DNA from 3 places in the Streptomyces sp. G5(2025) genome. Region 1 is predicted to be linked to each of the others. Evidence: riboswitches for the same ligand, from Rfam matches in the RefSeq annotation. Region 1 holds a riboswitch; each other region holds the start of a gene.

Region 1 (5,389 bases):
GCCTCGGCGCCGACGCGCACCAGAGCGGCCTCCACCAGCTTCTCGTCGCGCGCGGTGTCGCCCTCCCAGAAGCGTTTGTGCGGGGAGCGGCCCATCGCGACGACCTGCCGCACGGTGAGGTCGAAGCCGGCCTGGCCGTCCTGCGGCACGGTGGCGACGCGCCGCGAGCGGGCCTTGGCGCCGAGCCCCGTCAGGTCGTCCCCGTCCAGCAGGACGCGGCCCCCGGTCGGGGTGAGCGCGCCGTACACGCAGCGCAGCAGGGTCGTCTTGCCGCTGCCGTTGGGGCCGACGATGCCGGCCGTCTCGCCGTCGGCGACGGTCAGTGAGACGCCGTCGAGCAGGCGGGCGCCGCCGGGGGTGGTGTATCCGAGGTTCTCGGTGCGCAGCTTCACGCGGGTGCCCCCTCGTGCGTACGGCTCCCGCGCAGCAGCCACAGGAAGAACGGGCCGCCCGTCAACGCGGTGAGCACGCCGACCGGGATGTCCTGCGGCGCCGCGACCGTGCGGGCGGCGAGGTCGGCGGCGACCAGGAAGACCGCGCCCATCAGCGCCACCACCGGGAGCAGGGTGCGGTGGGCGGCGCCGACCAGCATGCGGGCGGCGTGCGGCACCATCAGGCCGACGAAGCCGATGGCGCCGCTGTAGGCGACGAGGACGCCGGTCAGGAGCGAGGCGAGGACGAAGACGGCGGAGCGGAAGCGGGCGGTGTCCAGGCCGAGGACGGTGGCGCCCTCCTCGCCGACGAGCAGCAGGTCCAGCGGGCGGGCGAGCGCCACCAGGAGGGCGGTACCGACGGCCAGGACGGCGCAGGGCAGGGCGAGCATGTCCCAGCGGGCGCTGCCGAGGCCGCCGAGTGTCCAGTACAGGACTTCCTTGAGGTGGTCGGCGCTGTCGGCGGTGACGAGGATGAGGCTGGTGAGGGCGGTGAGGATGTACGAGACGGCCACCCCGGCGAGGATCAGGCGGCCGGTGGCGAAGCCCCCGCCGCCGCTTCTGGCCAGGGCGTAGACCAGGACCAGGGAGATCAGCGCGCCCGCGAAGGAGGCCGCGGGGATCGTGACGGCGGTGCTGAGGGTGGTGCCCAGGCCGAAGATCCCGCCGAGCACGATCGCGCTGACGGCGCCCACGGAGGCGCCCGAGGAGACGCCGAGGAGGAACGGGTCGGCGAGAGGGTTGCGGACGAGGGCCTGGAGGACGGTGCCGATGACGGCCAGTCCGGCGCCGACGACCGCGCCGAGCAGGACCCGGGGCAGGCGGACGTCCAGCACGATGGTGCGGAACGGGGAGGGTTCCGCATGGCCGGTCAGTATCTCCAGGACCTGGCCCGGCGGGATGCGGACGGAGCCGAGGGCGAGGCCGGCGACGGTCGCTGCCGCGAGGGCCGCGGTGAGCGCCGTCAGGGTCAAGAGGCGCCGCCCCTTCGACCCCCGTCGATCGCCCTTCGGGCTCGTCCTCAAACGCCGGACGGGCTGGGATGTACCGCCCCCGGGCCGACCCGGTCCCCGGACGGGCTGGATCTTCGCGGCGCTCACAGCTGTGCCGCCAGCTTCTCCACCGCCTTCGGTGCCCGTACGCCCGTGACCACGTCCGACAGCCGCAGTACCGCGAAACGCTTGTGCTTGATGGCGGGGACGTCCGCGAGGACCGGGTCGTCGAGGAGGCGCTTCTTCTTCTGGGCGACGGTCGTGGGGCCGTAGTCGAGGATCATGATGACGTCCGGCCTGCGCTCGACGACCTTCTCCCAGGACGCGTCGCTGAAGGACTTGTCGATGTCGGCGAAGACGTTGCGGCCGCCCGCGCGCTCGATGATGTCGTTGCCGATGCCGCGGCCGCCCGCCGTGAACGCGGTCTTGTCGCCGCTGTCGTAGACGAAGACGGAGACCGGCTTCGCGCGCTTCGACTTCTTCGCGGTGGCGGCCAGTTCGCGCTTGGCCCCGCTCACCCACTTCTCGGCGCGCTCGCGCACCCCGAACGTGGCGCCGACCTCCCGCACCTCGCGGTACACGTCGTCCATGGTGACCGCGCGCTCGGCGCAGCCCTCGATGTTGAGGCGGCTCTTGATCCCGGACTTGGCGAGCGCGGAGCGGCTGCGGCCGTCGCCGGCGAGGAAGGCGCTGGCGTAACCGCCGTAGACGAAGTCGGGGTCGGCGGCGAGCAGCTTCTCGTAGGAGGGGTACTCCTTGGCGAGCACGGGGGCGGACTTGTACGCCTTCTCGTACTTCGGCAGGACCTTGTCGTCGAGGTAGGCGGTGCCGGCCAGGCGGTCCTTGAGGCCCAGTTCCAGCATCACCTCGGTAACGTGCTGGTTCATGGTGACGGCGCGCTTCGGCGGTGCGTCGTACGTGGTCTTCACACCGCAGTTGGTGACGGTGTACGGGAAGCCCGCGGCCTTGGCGGCGGGCTTGGAGTCACCGGAGTCGGACGAGCCGCAGGCTGCGAGCGGGACGAGCAGGGCCGCGGCGGTGAGCACGCGAAGGGCGCGGGACATGGCTGAACTGCCTCCTCCAGGGGATTTCCGCGTCCCCTGCGTTGTGTGGAGCCGAGACGGCAGGTCAGTTCCTGACTCCCCGCCCCCGCGAAGGGGTGGGGTCACAGTGGCGGGACCGTGCCGGGCTCGCACCGGCTTCCTGGGTCCTGCCGCCTCATGGGTGGAGCTCAGTATGCCTGTACGACCGCGACCTCTTCCTCGGTGACCTCGCCGTCCACGATCCGGTACGAGCGGAACTGGAAAGGGCCCGCGTCGTCGGTGTCCGCGGTGGAGACCAGGACGTAGTGGGCGCCGGGCTCGTTGGCGTAGCTGATGTCGGTGCGCGAGGGGTAGGCCTCGGTCGCGGTGTGCGAGTGGTAGATGACCACCGGCTCCTCGTCGCGGTCGTCCATCTCGCGGTAGAGCTTGAGCAGGTCACCCGAGTCGAACTCGTAGAACGTGGGCGAGCGCGCGGCGTTCAGCATCGGGATGAAGCGCTCGGGGCGGCCGGTGCCCGCCGGGCCCGCGACCACGCCGCACGCCTCGTCGGGGTGGTCCTGGCGCGCGTGCGCGACGATCTGGTCGTGGAGGGCCTGGGTGATGGTCAGCATGGCAGTCAGGATAAGCAGAGGGCCCGCGCCGTACCGAAGTGTGGTACGTGCGGGCCCATATGCTGGACAGTGGCCTCTCCGGGGAGGTCAGTCCTTGGTGACGGGGGCGCTGTCCGCGCCGATCTTGCGCTTGTTGAACGCGGCGGCCTGCGGGTTGCGGCTCTTGAGGATCAGGTAGGAGACGCCGAGGATCGCGGCCCAGACCGGAGCGGCGTACAGCGAGATCCGCGCGTCCTTGTCGACGCCCATCATCACGATGACCATGCCGATGAACAAAAGCGCGAACCAGCTGGTGTACGGGGCTCCCGGCGCCCGGAAGGTGGACTGCGGCAGCTCGCCGCGGTCGGCCTTGCGGCGGTAGCGGATCTGGCAGGCCAGGATCATGATCCAGGCCCACATGCCGGAGATGGTGGCGAAGGAGACGACGTAGTTGAACGCCTCGCCCGGCCACTGGTAGTTGATCCAGACGCCGACCAGCATGAACGCGGCGGAGAACGTGGTGCCGACCAGCGGCAGGCCGTTCTTCGTGAGCTTGGTGAAGAACTTCGGGCCCTGGCCGTTGAGCGCGAGGTCGCGCAGCATGCGGCCGGTGGAGTACATGCCGGAGTTGCAGGAGGAGAGCGCGGCGGTGAGGACCACGAAGTTCACGATCGCGGCGCCGACGCCGAGGCCCATCTTCTCGAAGGCCGCGACGAACGGCGAGACGCCGGGCTGGAAGTGCGTCCACGGGACGACCGACAGGATCATGATCAGCGCGCCGACGTAGAAGACGGCGATGCGCCACGGCACGGTGTTGATGGCCTTGGGCAGGACGGTCTTCGGGTCCTTGGACTCGCCCGCGGTGACGCCGACGAGCTCGACGGCGAGGAAGGCGAACATCACGATCTGGAGCGTCATCAGCGTGGAGCCGATGCCGTTGGGGAAGAAGCCGCCCTGGTTCCACAGGTGGGCCACGGTCGCGGTGTCACCGGCGTCGGAGAAGCCGATGGTGAGGATGCCGATGCAGATCAGGATCATGCCGATGATGGCGGTGACCTTGACCATCGAGAACCAGAACTCCAGCTCACCGAAGAGCTTCACGGAGATGAGGTTCGCGCCGTACAGGATGACCGTGAAGATGAGCGCGTACGCCCATTGTGGAACGGATCCGTGTGTCCAGTACTGCATGTACTGGGCGGCTGCGGTGACTTCGGTGATGCCGGTGACGACCCAGAAGAGCCAGTACGTCCAGCCGGTCACGAAGCCGAAGAACGGGCCCATGAACTCGCGCGCGTACTCCGAGAAGGAGCCCGACACGGGGCGGTACATGAGGAGCTCGCCGAGCGCCCGCATGATGAAGAAGATGACGAGGCCCGCGATGGCGTACGCCAGGATGAGGCTGGGTCCGGCCTTGTGGATGGCCTTGCCCGCGCCGAGGAACAGGCCGGTGCCGATGGCACCGCCGATCGCGATCATCTGGATCTGCCGGGCTCCCAGACCGCGCTGGTAGCCCTCGCCCTCGCCGGACGGGCCGCCTGCGGCCTCCACGGCACCATTGCCGTCGTGCCCGTCGTGCTGCTCTTCGACCTGCACTGAGGTCATGGTGACGCCTTTCTCCATGCTGATCCGCGCCCGCGTCTCGCGTTGATGGCTGCGGATCAGGTCCTGATCCCCCCGGATATGTATGGAGTGCTACCGGCGGTCTGCCGGTCCGAGCGCCCTCGGTGACATGGGTGGCGTCACCGAGTGGTCGTGAAGATTTATCACGGCGGCAACAGTGAGGGAATCAGCCACCTGTGACGCACACCACAGGAAGAAGCGGACAAAGGCCTCTTCACGCCGCAAACACGGGCAATGAAGTGACGGGATCGTTATCCGGATTTGAGCGTCCGCTGAGCGAACGACCCGTCACGTGAACGGAAGGTGTCCAGTACAGCAAATTTCGCTGTCCTCTGCACCGGATTTCGGTCCGGCTCAGTCCAGCAACGTCCCGACCAGCGTCTCCTGCAATCCGCCCAGCCAGAGATAGGCCATCACCATCGGCTTGCGGGGGTCGGAGTCGGGGAGCCGGTAGAGCAGATCGGCGTCCTCCTCGTCGGTGACCTCCAGGCGGGTGCCGATCGCGAGCCGGAGGTCGTTGAGGGCGCCCAGCCAGTGCCGCGACTCCTCCACCGACAGTTTCAGGACGGCTCCGCCCTCGCCCGAGGACGCCATCGAGTCGAGCGAACGGATCACGACCAGCGCGTCGTCCCGCTTCTTGGCCCGCAGGTCGTTCTCCGTGAAGCGGCGGAACTCGGCCGAATACGTCCGCAGTTCCTCCTCCTGCGCGATGT
Region 2 (5,389 bases), 2.5 Mb from region 1:
CTCGAACCGACCCTCATAGGCATCCCGTTCTTCTACTGGTACCAGATGCTGTGGGTGGTCATCTCCACGCTGCTCACGATGATCGCGTACAAGCTGTGGCAGCGTGACCAGCGCGCCCGTAAGGAAGGTGCGCGGTCATGAACGGCGGAGTCAACGGCGTCGCGCTCGCCGTCTTCATCTTCTTCTTCATAGCGGTCACGGTCATGGGCTTCCTGGCCGCCCGCTGGCGCAAGGCCGAGAACGACCAGAGCCTGGACGAATGGGGCCTCGGCGGCCGGTCGTTCGGCACCTGGGTCACGTGGTTCCTGCTCGGCGGCGACCTCTACACCGCGTACACCTTCGTGGCCGTCCCGGCGGCGATCTACGCGGCGGGCGCGGCCGGGTTCTTCGCGGTGCCGTACACCATCCTCGTCTACCCGCTGATCTTCACCTTCCTGCCGCGCCTGTGGTCGGTCTCGCACAAGCACGGCTATGTGACGACCTCGGACTTCGTGCGCGGGCGCTTCGGCTCGAAGGGGCTGTCGCTGGCGGTCGCGGTCACCGGCATCCTCGCCACGATGCCCTACATCGCGCTCCAACTCGTCGGCATCCAGGCCGTCCTTGACGTCATGGGCGTCGGCGGCGGCCCGGACACCAACTGGTTCATCAAGGACCTGCCGCTCCTGATCGCGTTCGCGGTGCTCGCCGCGTACACCTACTCGTCGGGGCTGCGCGCGCCCGCGCTGATCGCGTTCGTGAAGGACGGGTTGATCTACCTCGTCATCGTCGTCGCGATCATCTACATCCCGATCAAGCTCGGCGGCTTCGACGACATCTTCGCCAAGGCCGGGGACGCCTTCGCGCAGACCAACCCGGCGACCGACAAGCCGCGCGGCGCGCTCGCGCCCGCCGAGGCCGGCCAGTGGACGTACGCGACGCTCGCGCTCGGTTCGGCCCTCGCGCTGTTCATGTACCCGCACTCGATCACGGCGACGCTCTCCTCCAAGAGCCGCAACGTGATCCGCCGCAACACCACGATCCTGCCCCTGTACTCGCTGATGCTCGGCCTGCTGGCGCTGCTCGGCTTCATGGCGATCGCGGCCGGGATCAAGGTGGACAACGGCCAGTTGGCGATCCCGCAGCTGTTCGAGAACATGTTCCCCGACTGGTTCACGGGCGTGGCCTTCGCGGCCATCGGCATCGGCGCGCTGGTCCCGGCGGCCATCATGTCGATCGCGGCCGCGAATCTCTTCACCCGCAACATCTACAAGGACTTCATCAAGCCCGACGCGACGCCCGCGCAGGAGACCAAGGTCTCCAAGCTGGTGTCGCTGATGGTGAAGGTCGGCGCGCTCGCCTTCGTCCTCACCATGGACAAGACCGTCGCGATCAACTTCCAGCTGCTCGGCGGCATCTGGATCCTCCAGACGATGCCGGCGCTGGTCGGCGGCCTGTTCACGCGGTGGTTCCACCGCTGGGCGCTGCTGGCCGGCTGGGCGGTCGGCATGGTCTACGGCACGCTGGCCGCGTACGGCGTCGCGTCGCCGACGCAGAAGCACTTCGGCGGCTCCTCCGACACGATCCCGGGGATCGGCGAGATCGGCTACATCGGTCTCACCGCGTTCGTCCTGAACGTCATCGTGACCGTGGTCCTCACCTTCGTCCTGAAGGCGCTGAAGGCCCCGGACGGCATCGACGAGACCTCGCCCGGGGACTACACCGCGGACGCGGGCGACCCGGGCGTCATCCAGGAACTGCCCAAGGCGACCGCGGGCGCCGGGCACTGAGCCCTTCCCCGCCGCGACGAAGGGCCGCCGGAAAACCGGCGGCCCTTCGTCGTACCCGTGTTGCACACTTCGGCTCATGGACACGACGACCCTCACGATCAGGCGGGCCCGCCCCGAGGAGTACGAGGCGCTGGGCGCCCTCACCGCCCAGGCCTATCTCGACGGCGGACATCTGGACTTCGGGGCGCAGGACCCCTATCTGGCGGTGCTGCGCGACGTGGCGGCGCGCGCGGCCGCGGCCGAGGTCCTGGTGGCGGAGGCGGGCGGGAAAGCACTCGGCTGCGTCACCTACGTCGCCTCCGGCGGCCCCATGGCCGACATCGCGCGCGACGGCGAGGCCGAGATCCGCATGCTGGCCGTCTCCACCGCGGCGCGCGGCCGGGGCGCCGGCGAGACGCTCGTACGGGAGTGTGTGCGGCGCGCCAGGGAGGCGGGCCGCACCGGGCTCGTCCTGTCCACGCAGACGTCGATGCACGCCGCCCACCGGCTGTACGAGCGCCTCGGCTTCGTACGCACGCCCGAGCGCGACTGGCGGCCGATCGACACGGTGCCGCTGCTGACGTACGCGTTGGCTCTCTAGGCTCTTCTGAGCTTCCCTTACCAGCCGACACAAGATGTGGGGCCGCCTCAGGAACCCGGCACAAGATGTATGCTCGTGCTCGCTGTCGCCGCAGGGGAATCCGGTGCAAGTCCGGAACTGTCCCGCAACGGTGCATGTGTACGTCTTTGGCGTACACGGAGTCCGAAGACCTGCCGACAGTGCACCCGTGCCGTCCGGTCCGGGTGCCGACCGTCCGGGCCTCGCGGAGTGGGCCGGTGGACGCGGTACGCCACCCTGCCCGGGTGCGCCCGTGTGTGCCCTCCCCCCTCCTCCTGGCCCAGAGCCGAGCGAGGGAGTGCCCCACGTGACCATCGCGCCTGCCGAACCCGCGTCAGCGCAGGAAGCGCAGTCAGTGCCTTCCGGGCCCGCCGTGCCCGCCGCACCTGCCGCGCCTTCGACGCCGACCCTCCAGGGCCAGGGTGCCGAAGGAACCGACGGGCCAGGGACCGCGCTGCTGCGCACCCTGACCGACCTCACCGCCGACCTCCCCGACGCCGACCCCGGCCGGGTCGCCGCCGCCGCGCTGCGCGGCCGCTCGGTCAAGGCCGACGCGTCGGAGCTGCGGGAGCTCGCGACCGAGGCGGCCGCGGGGCTCATCTCCGAGGACCCGGCGTACTCGAAGCTCGCCGCCCGGCTGCTGTCGATCGGCATCCGCGAGGAGGCGGCGACGCAGGGCGTGCGCTCCTTCACCGACTCCGTGGCGGTCGGCCACCGCGAGGGCCTGATCGCCGACCGCACGGCGCAGTTCGTGACGGCGCACGCGGCCCGGCTCGACGCGCTGGTGGACGCCGCGCTCGCCGACGGCGCCGACTTCCGCTTCGAGTACTTCGGCCTGCGCACCCTGCACAGCCGCTATCTGCTGCGCCACCCGATCACCCGGCAGGTCATCGAGACCCCGCAGCACTTCATGCTGCGCGTCGCGAGCGGCCTGGCCAAGGACGACGGCGCCACCGCCGTGGACGAGGTCGCCGCGCTGTACGGCCTGATGAGCCGCCTGGACTACCTGCCGTCCTCGCCGACGCTCTTCAACTCCGGCACCCGCCACCCGCAGATGTCCTCCTGCTACCTCCTCGACTCCCCACTGGACGAGCTGGACTCGGTCTACGACCGCTACCACCAGGTCGCGCGGCTCTCCAAGCACGCGGGCGGCATCGGACTCTCGTACTCCCGCATCCGTTCGCGGGGATCGCTGATCCGTGGCACGAACGGGCACTCCAACGGCATCGTGCCGTTCCTGAAGACCCTGGACGCCTCGGTCGCCGCCGTGAACCAGGGCGGCCGTCGCAAGGGCGCCGCCGCGGTCTACCTGGAGACCTGGCACTCCGACATCGAGGAGTTCCTGGAGCTGCGCGACAACACCGGTGAGGACGCGCGCCGCACGCACAACCTCAACCTCGCGCACTGGATCCCGGACGAGTTCATGCGCCGCGTCGCCGCCGACCAGGAATGGTCGCTGTTCTCCCCGGCCGACGTGCCCGCCCTTGTCGACCTGTGGGGCGAGGGGTTCGACGCCGCCTACCGCGCGGCCGAGGCCGCCGGGCTCGCGAAGAAGACCATCCCGGCCCGGGACCTGTACGGCCGCATGATGCGCACCCTCGCCCAGACCGGCAACGGCTGGATGACGTTCAAGGACGCCGCCAACCGCACCGCCAACCAGACGGCGGAGCCCGGCCACACCGTGCACTCCTCCAACCTCTGCACGGAGATCCTGGAGGTCACGGACGACGGCGAGACGGCGGTCTGCAACCTCGGCTCGGTGAACCTCGGCGCGTTCGTGGACACGGCGACCGGCGACCTCGCCTGGGACCGGCTCGACGAGACCGTGCGCACCGCCGTGACCTTCCTCGACCGCGTCGTGGACATCAACTTCTACCCGACCGAGCAGGCCGGCCGCTCCAACGCCAAGTGGCGCCCGGTGGGCCTCGGCGCGATGGGCCTCCAGGACGTCTTCTTCCAGCTGAAGCTGCCGTTCGACTCCCCCGAGGCGCGCGCCCTCTCCACTCGGATCGCCGAGCGGATCATGCTCGCCGCGTACGAGGCGTCGGCCGACCTCGCCGAGCGCGAGGGCCCGCTGCCCGCCTGGGAGAAGACCCGTACCGCACGCGGTGTCCTGCACCCCGACCACTACGACGTCGAGCTGACCTGGCCGGAGCGGTGGGCGGCCCTGCGCGCCCGGATCGCCACGACCGGTATGCGCAATTCGCTCCTGCTCGCCATCGCGCCGACCGCCACCATCGCGTCCATCGCGGGTGTGTACGAGTGCATCGAGCCGCAGGTCTCCAACCTCTTCAAGCGCGAGACACTGTCCGGCGAGTTCCTCCAGGTCAACGCCTACCTGGTGGAGGAGCTGAAGCGGCTCGGCGTCTGGGACGCGCAGACCCGCGAGGCGCTGCGCGAGGCCAGCGGCTCGGTGCAGGGCTTCGGCTGGATCCCCGAGGACGTCCGCGCGCTCTACCGCACGGCCTGGGAGATCCCGCAGCGCGGCCTGATCGACATGGCCGCCGCGCGCACCCCGTTCCTCGACCAGGCGCAGTCGCTGAACCTGTTCCTGGAGACGCCGACCATCGGCAAGCTCTCCTCGATGTACGCGTACGCCTGGCAGCAGGGCCTGAAGACGACGTACTACCTGCGCTCACGCCCCGCCACCCGCATCGCCCGCGCGGCCGGCGGCTCGAACGCCACCGCCGCCCCCGTCCCCGCCCCCGTCCCCCAGCAGGTGACCGACCCCGACGCCGTCGCCTGCTCCCTGGAAAACCCCGAGTCCTGCGAGGCCTGCCAGTAATGAGCTCCACGACCAACTCCGAGAAGAACCTCCTCGACCCGGGCTTCGAGCTGACCCTGCGCCCCATGCGCTACCCCGACTTCTACGAGCGCTACCGGGACGCGATCAAGAACACCTGGACCGTGGAGGAGGTCGACCTCCACTCGGACGTCGCCGACCTGGCGAAGATGACGCCCGAGGAGCAGCACCTGATCGGCCGCCTGGTCGCGTTCTTCGCGACCGGTGACTCGATCGTCTCCA
Region 3 (5,389 bases), on a different contig from region 1:
GGCGAGCCGCTTGTGCATGTGCTGGTAGGAGCCGTAGAAGAGCGGGTCGCCCTCGGCGAGGACGGCGACCGTGCGCCCGGCGTCCAGGTGCGCGGCGAGGCGGGCGGCGGCCTCTTCGTAGAAGTCGTCGAGGGCGCCGCGGTAGCCGCCGGGGTGGTCGGTGGTCTCCGTGGTGACGGGGTAGACCAGCGGCTCCTCGACGTGGTCGGCACGGAGGTGCCGCGCGGCGATCGAACGGGCGATGGAGCGGCCGTGCCGCGCAGAGTGGTACGCGACGACGTCGGCGGCGGCGATGACCTCGACGGCGCGCACGGTCATCAGGGAGGGGTCGCCGGGCCCGAGCCCGACCCCGTACAACTTCCCCCGCCCGGTGTTCTGAGCGTGCTGGGCGTACTCGGTGTGCTGGGTGTTCTCGGTGTGCTCGGTGTTCTGGGTGTTCACTCCGTCTCGCTCGCAATCGCGTTGATCGCCGCCGCGGCCATCGCGCTGCCGCCACGACGGCCCCGTACGACCAGGTACTCCAGGCCCGAGTGGTGCTCGGCGAGCGCGTCCTTGGATTCCGCGGCGCCGACGAAGCCGACCGGGATGCCGAGGACGGCGGCCGGGCGCGGGGCGCCTTCCTCGATCATCTCCAGAAGGCGGAAGAGCGCGGTGGGCGCGTTGCCGATGGCGACGACGGAGCCTTCGAGGCGGTCGCGCCACAGCTCCATGGCGGCGGCGCTGCGGGTGGTGCCGAGCCGCGCCGCGAGGTCCGGGACGGCGGGGTCGGTGAGGGTGCAGATCACGTCGTTGTCGGCGGGCAGCCGCTTGCGCGTGACGCCGCTCGCGACCATGTTCGCGTCGCACAGGATCGGCGCGCCGTCGCGCAGCGCCTTGCGGGCGTCGGCCACCACGCGCGGGCTGAAGGCGAGGTCGCGGACGAGGTCGACCATCCCGCAGGCGTGGATCATCCGCACCGCGACCTGGCTGACGTCGGCGGGCAGACCGGCGAGGTCCGCCTCCGCGCGGATGGTGGCAAAGGACTCGCGGTAGATCGCCGCGCCGTCCTTCTCGTAGTCGAACACTGTGCTCTCGCTCATCTCGTGGCCGTTGCTCTGGTGGTTGCGGATGTCGTACGTGCTGTCGTGACCGTCTCGGTCAGGGTTCCGCCGCTCACGGGCGCCGCCGTGCCGCCGGTGCGCACCGTCACCTCGTACCGACCGTCCCCGGTGGCGAGGACGTCCACCCAGTCGCCGTGCGGGTGCCCGCACCGCCGCTCGCAGCCGGACCAGTGGACGGGCAGGCCACCGGTGCCGGGGACGGCGTCGGCGCGGACGTCGGCGAGGGACTTGGCGCAGCCGGGCCTGCCGGTGCAGGCGCCGACGCCGAGCCAGGGCGAGGCGGGGTCGGTGAGGTATCCGGCGTCGGCCAGCGCGCGCAGGCGTGCGCGGGCCGCCGCGGCGTCCTCGAAGCCGGGGAGCACGAAGCCGCGCCACGGGGTGACGCGCAGTTCGTCGGCGGGGGCGGGCAGCAGGGCCCGCCACTGGTCGGCGCTCACGCGGCCGAGGGGGGCGCCGACGGCCACCGCGCGGCCGATGACGCCGGGCAGGTGTGGGGCGGGGCGGGGCGGGCCGAAGGGGGCGGCGGCCGGTTCGGCGTCGATGCCCTGCCGCGCCAGCGCCCCGGCGAGGTCGACGGGGTGCCCCGCGGGCAGCTCGCGGACCCGCCACGCCCCGTTGCCCGCGTCGCGCGCGGCGGCGAGGAAGGCCCCGGCGGCGGCGAGGGCGGCACGCGGGGCGTCGGCGGCGGAAACCCGCAGGGCGCGGTCACCGACGCGGACGAGCGCCGACGCCGTGCCGGTCGGCCGCACGGCCGGGGTTCCGTCGGCTCCCGCGTACCCCGCCCCGCCCGAAGCCACGGGCACGGAAGCCGCCCCGCCCCCCGACTCCACGGACGCGCGCCCCGCCCCGCCCGATTCTGCGATCAAGGTCACATCGCCGCTGAGCGGGGCCACATCCCCGCGCCCGTCGTCCAGGACGAACAGGAAGCGGCCGGAGAGCGCCGTCGTCCACTCCTGCCCACACAGCAGCCGGTCCAGCTCGCGGGCCCACAACTGCACGTCGGCGTGGCCGAGTCGGTCGAGCGTGGCGAGCGGGGAGGCCACGATGTTGCGGACGCGTTCGTGGCGTTCGGAGGGCAGCAGGCCCGCGTCCGCGAGGAGCGCGGAGAGCTCCGCGCCGCAGCTCGCGCCGAGGCCGCGCAGCTCGATGTTGCCGCGCGAGGTGATGCTGAGGTGGCCGTCCGCCAGGCGCTCCGCCACGTCTGCCAGCACCGCTGCCTGACGGGACGTCAAAAGCCCTGCGGGTACGCGGAGTCGGGCCAGCGCGCCGTCGTCGGCTCGGTGCAGGCGGAGGGCTCCGGGGCAGGCGTCGCCCCGGTCGCGTACCGGGTTGCGTATGAGGGATTCGCCCTGGTTCGTGGAGGTCGCTCGGGTGGGCGGCATGGCGGCGAGCATACCCACGCCGATCCGGCCGGTCGCCTCCCGAGACGGGCCGTCCCGGTAGGTGGGCGCCCCATCGGCCGCGGTCAGGACTTACTATGCAGGCGGCGGGCCGCCAGGTCCGCCTACGCCAGCGACGGCGTGGGTCCGCCAGGACCCGGGGGAGGAAGCCCGGTGTGAATCCGGCGCGGTCCCGCCACTGTGAGCCCCATCCGTGGGGCGAGTCAGGAACTCCCGCCGTCCATACGACCACCCGGGGCGCGGACACCCCGAGGAAGGCCTGCGCACGCATGCTTCTGCTGCTGTCGACCTCCGACACCGACCTGCTCAGCGCCCGCGCGGCGGGGGGTCCGGTCGACTACCGGTTCGCCAACCCCTCCCGCCTGGACCTCGCCGAGCTGCCCGCGCTCCTGGAGGGCGCCGACCTCGTCGTCGTACGCCTCCTCGGCGGCGTACGCGCCTGGCAGGACGGCCTTGACCAGCTCACCGCCAGCGGTCTGCCGGTGGTCGTGCTCACCGGTGAACAGGCGCCCGACGCCCAGCTGATGGCCTCCTCGACCGTGCCGGTCGGCATCGCCGCCGAGGCGCACGCCTACCTCGCGCACGGCGGCCCCGCGAACCTGGAGCAGCTCGCCCGCTTCCTCTCCGACACCGTGCTCCTCACCGGCCACGGCTTCGACCCGCCGGCGCCCGCGCCGTCCTGGGGACCGCTGGAGCGCGCCGCCCGCGACATCGAGGGCCCGACGGTCGCGGTGCTGTACTACCGCGCCCACCACATGAGCGGCAACACCGCGTTCATCGACGACCTGTGCGGCGCCATCGAGGACGCGGGCGCCCGCCCGATGCCGCTGTACGTGGCCTCGCTGCGCGCCCCCGAGCCGGAGCTGATCGACGCGCTGCGCCCCGCCGACGCCATCGTGACGACGGTCCTCGCCGCCGGTGGCACCAAGCCCGCCGAGGCCTCCGCGGGCGGCGACGACGAGTCGTGGGACGCGGGCGCGTTGACCGGGCTCGACGTGCCGATCCTCCAGGCGCTCTGTCTGACCGGGTCGCGTTCGGCCTGGGAGGAGAACGACGAGGGCGTCTCGCCGCTGGACGCCGCGAGCCAGATCGCGGTGCCCGAGTTCGACGGACGGCTCATCACGGTCCCCTTCTCGTTCAAGGAGATCGACGAGGACGGGCTCCCGGCGTACGTCGCCGACGCCGAGCGCGCGGCCCGGGTCGCCGGTATCGCCGTACGCCACGCGCGTCTGCGGCACATCCCGGCCGCCGACAAGCGCCTGGCCCTGGTACTTTCCGCGTACCCGACCAAGCACTCCCGGATCGGCAACGCGGTCGGCCTGGACACCCCGGCGTCCGCCGTCGCGCTGCTGCGCAGGCTCATCGCGGAGGGGTACGACTTCGGTCCCACGGAGGAGATCCCGGGCCTCGTCTCCGGTGACGGCGACGAGCTGATCCGCGCGCTGATCGACGCGGGCGGCCACGACCAGGACTGGCTGACCGAGGAGCAGCTCGCCGCCAACCCGGTCCGCATCCCGGCCGCCGACTACAAGCGGTGGTACGCGACGCTGCCGCAGGAGCTGCGGGACTCGGTCGAGCAGCACTGGGGGCCGCCGCCCGGCGAGATGTTCCTGGACCGTTCGCGGGTCGGCGACGGCGGCGATCCGGAGGGCGACATCGTCCTTGCCGCCCTGCGGCGCGGCAACCTCCTCATCCTCATCCAGCCGCCGCGCGGCTTCGGCGAGAACCCCATCGCGATCTACCACGACCCGGACCTGCCGCCCTCGCACCACTACTTGGCGGCCTACCGCTGGATCGCGGCCCCCGCCGCCGACGGCGGCTTCGGCGCGGACGCGATGGTCCACCTCGGCAAGCACGGCAACCTGGAGTGGCTGCCCGGCAAGAACGCGGGCCTCTCGGCGGCCTGCGGCCCGGACGCCGCGCTCGGTGACCTGCCGCTGATCTACCCCTTCCTCGTCAACGACCCGGGCGAGGGCACGCAGGCCAAGCGCCGCGTGCACGCCACGCTCATCGACCACCTCGTGCCGCCGATGGCCCGCGCCGACTCCTACGGCGACATCGCGCGCCTGGAGCAGCTCCTCGACGAGTACGCGCAGATCAGCTCGATGGACCCGGCGAAGCTGCCGGCGATCCGCGCGCAGATCTGGACGCTCATCCAGGCCGCGAAGCTCGACCACGACCTGGGCCTGGAGGACCGCCCGGACGACGACGGCTTCGACGACTTCCTCCTCCATGTCGACGGCTGGCTCTGCGAGATCAAGGACATGCAGATCCGCGACGGCCTGCACGTGCTCGGCACCGCCCCGGCGGGCGCCGACCGCGTCAACCTCGTCCTCGCGATCCTGCGCGCCCGCCAGATCTGGGGCGGCACGACCGCCCTGCCCGGCCTGCGCGAGGCGCTCGGCCTGGACGAGTCGGCGGCGACGCGCGTGAGCGCCGACGAGGCGGAGGAGAAGGCCCGCGCGCTGGTCCAGGCGATGGACGACGCGGACTGGGACCTCTCCGCAGTCCCCGCCGGCCAGAGCGAACAGGTCGCCGCCATCCTGGAGTTCGCGGCCCGCGAGGTCGTCCCCCGCCTGGAGGGCACCACGGCCGAACTGGACAACGCCGTACGGGCCCTGGACGGCCGCTTCGTTGCGGCGGGCCCCTCCGGCTCCCCGCTGCGCGGCCTGGTCAACGTCCTGCCGACCGGCCGCAACTTCTACTCCGTCGACCCCAAGGCCGTCCCGTCCCGCCTCGCGTGGGAGACCGGCGAGGCCCTCGCCGACTCGCTCATCGAGCGGTACAAGAACGACAACGGCGACTACCCCACCTCCGTCGGCCTGTCCCTGTGGGGCACGAGCGCGATGCGCACAGCGGGCGACGACGTCGCCGAGGCCATGGCGCTGC

Evidence for each region. Region 1 has a riboswitch for cobalamin ahead of ACOBQB_RS23660 (ABC transporter substrate-binding protein). Riboswitches for the same ligand answer to the same signal wherever they lie in the genome.
Region 2: linked by a shared signal. The riboswitch ahead of ACOBQB_RS35110 (ribonucleoside-diphosphate reductase subunit alpha) and the one ahead of ACOBQB_RS23660 (ABC transporter substrate-binding protein) in region 1 are both predicted to bind cobalamin.
Region 3: linked by a shared signal. The riboswitch ahead of cobN (cobaltochelatase subunit CobN) and the one ahead of ACOBQB_RS23660 (ABC transporter substrate-binding protein) in region 1 are both predicted to bind cobalamin.

Annotation. Positions count from the first base shown of each region.
Region 1 is NZ_JBMUZT010000006.1:2,840,882-2,846,270, forward strand. Features, by position in the region: gene ACOBQB_RS23650 (ABC transporter ATP-binding protein) at 1-434, opposite strand, end outside; gene ACOBQB_RS23655 (FecCD family ABC transporter permease) at 389-1,456, opposite strand; gene ACOBQB_RS23660 (ABC transporter substrate-binding protein) at 1,528-2,487, opposite strand; cobalamin riboswitch at 2,533-2,652, opposite strand; gene ACOBQB_RS23665 (Mov34/MPN/PAD-1 family protein) at 2,655-3,077, opposite strand; gene ACOBQB_RS23670 (amino acid permease) at 3,165-4,658, opposite strand; gene ACOBQB_RS23675 (DUF2017 domain-containing protein) at 5,031-5,389, opposite strand, start outside.
Region 2 is NZ_JBMUZT010000006.1:5,317,526-5,322,914, reverse strand. Features, by position in the region: gene ACOBQB_RS35125 (DUF3311 domain-containing protein) at 1-141, shown strand, start outside; gene mctP (monocarboxylate uptake permease MctP) at 138-1,766, shown strand; gene ACOBQB_RS35115 (GNAT family N-acetyltransferase) at 1,843-2,346, shown strand; cobalamin riboswitch at 2,416-2,538, shown strand; gene ACOBQB_RS35110 (ribonucleoside-diphosphate reductase subunit alpha) at 2,672-5,149, shown strand; gene ACOBQB_RS35105 (ribonucleotide-diphosphate reductase subunit beta) at 5,149-5,389, shown strand, end outside.
Region 3 is NZ_JBMUZT010000002.1:1,639,812-1,645,200, forward strand. Features, by position in the region: gene ACOBQB_RS07675 (precorrin-2 C(20)-methyltransferase) at 1-441, opposite strand, end outside; gene ACOBQB_RS07680 (precorrin-8X methylmutase) at 438-1,064, opposite strand; gene ACOBQB_RS07685 (cobalamin biosynthesis protein CobG) at 1,076-2,494, opposite strand; cobalamin riboswitch at 2,602-2,733, shown strand; gene cobN (cobaltochelatase subunit CobN) at 2,770-5,389, shown strand, end outside.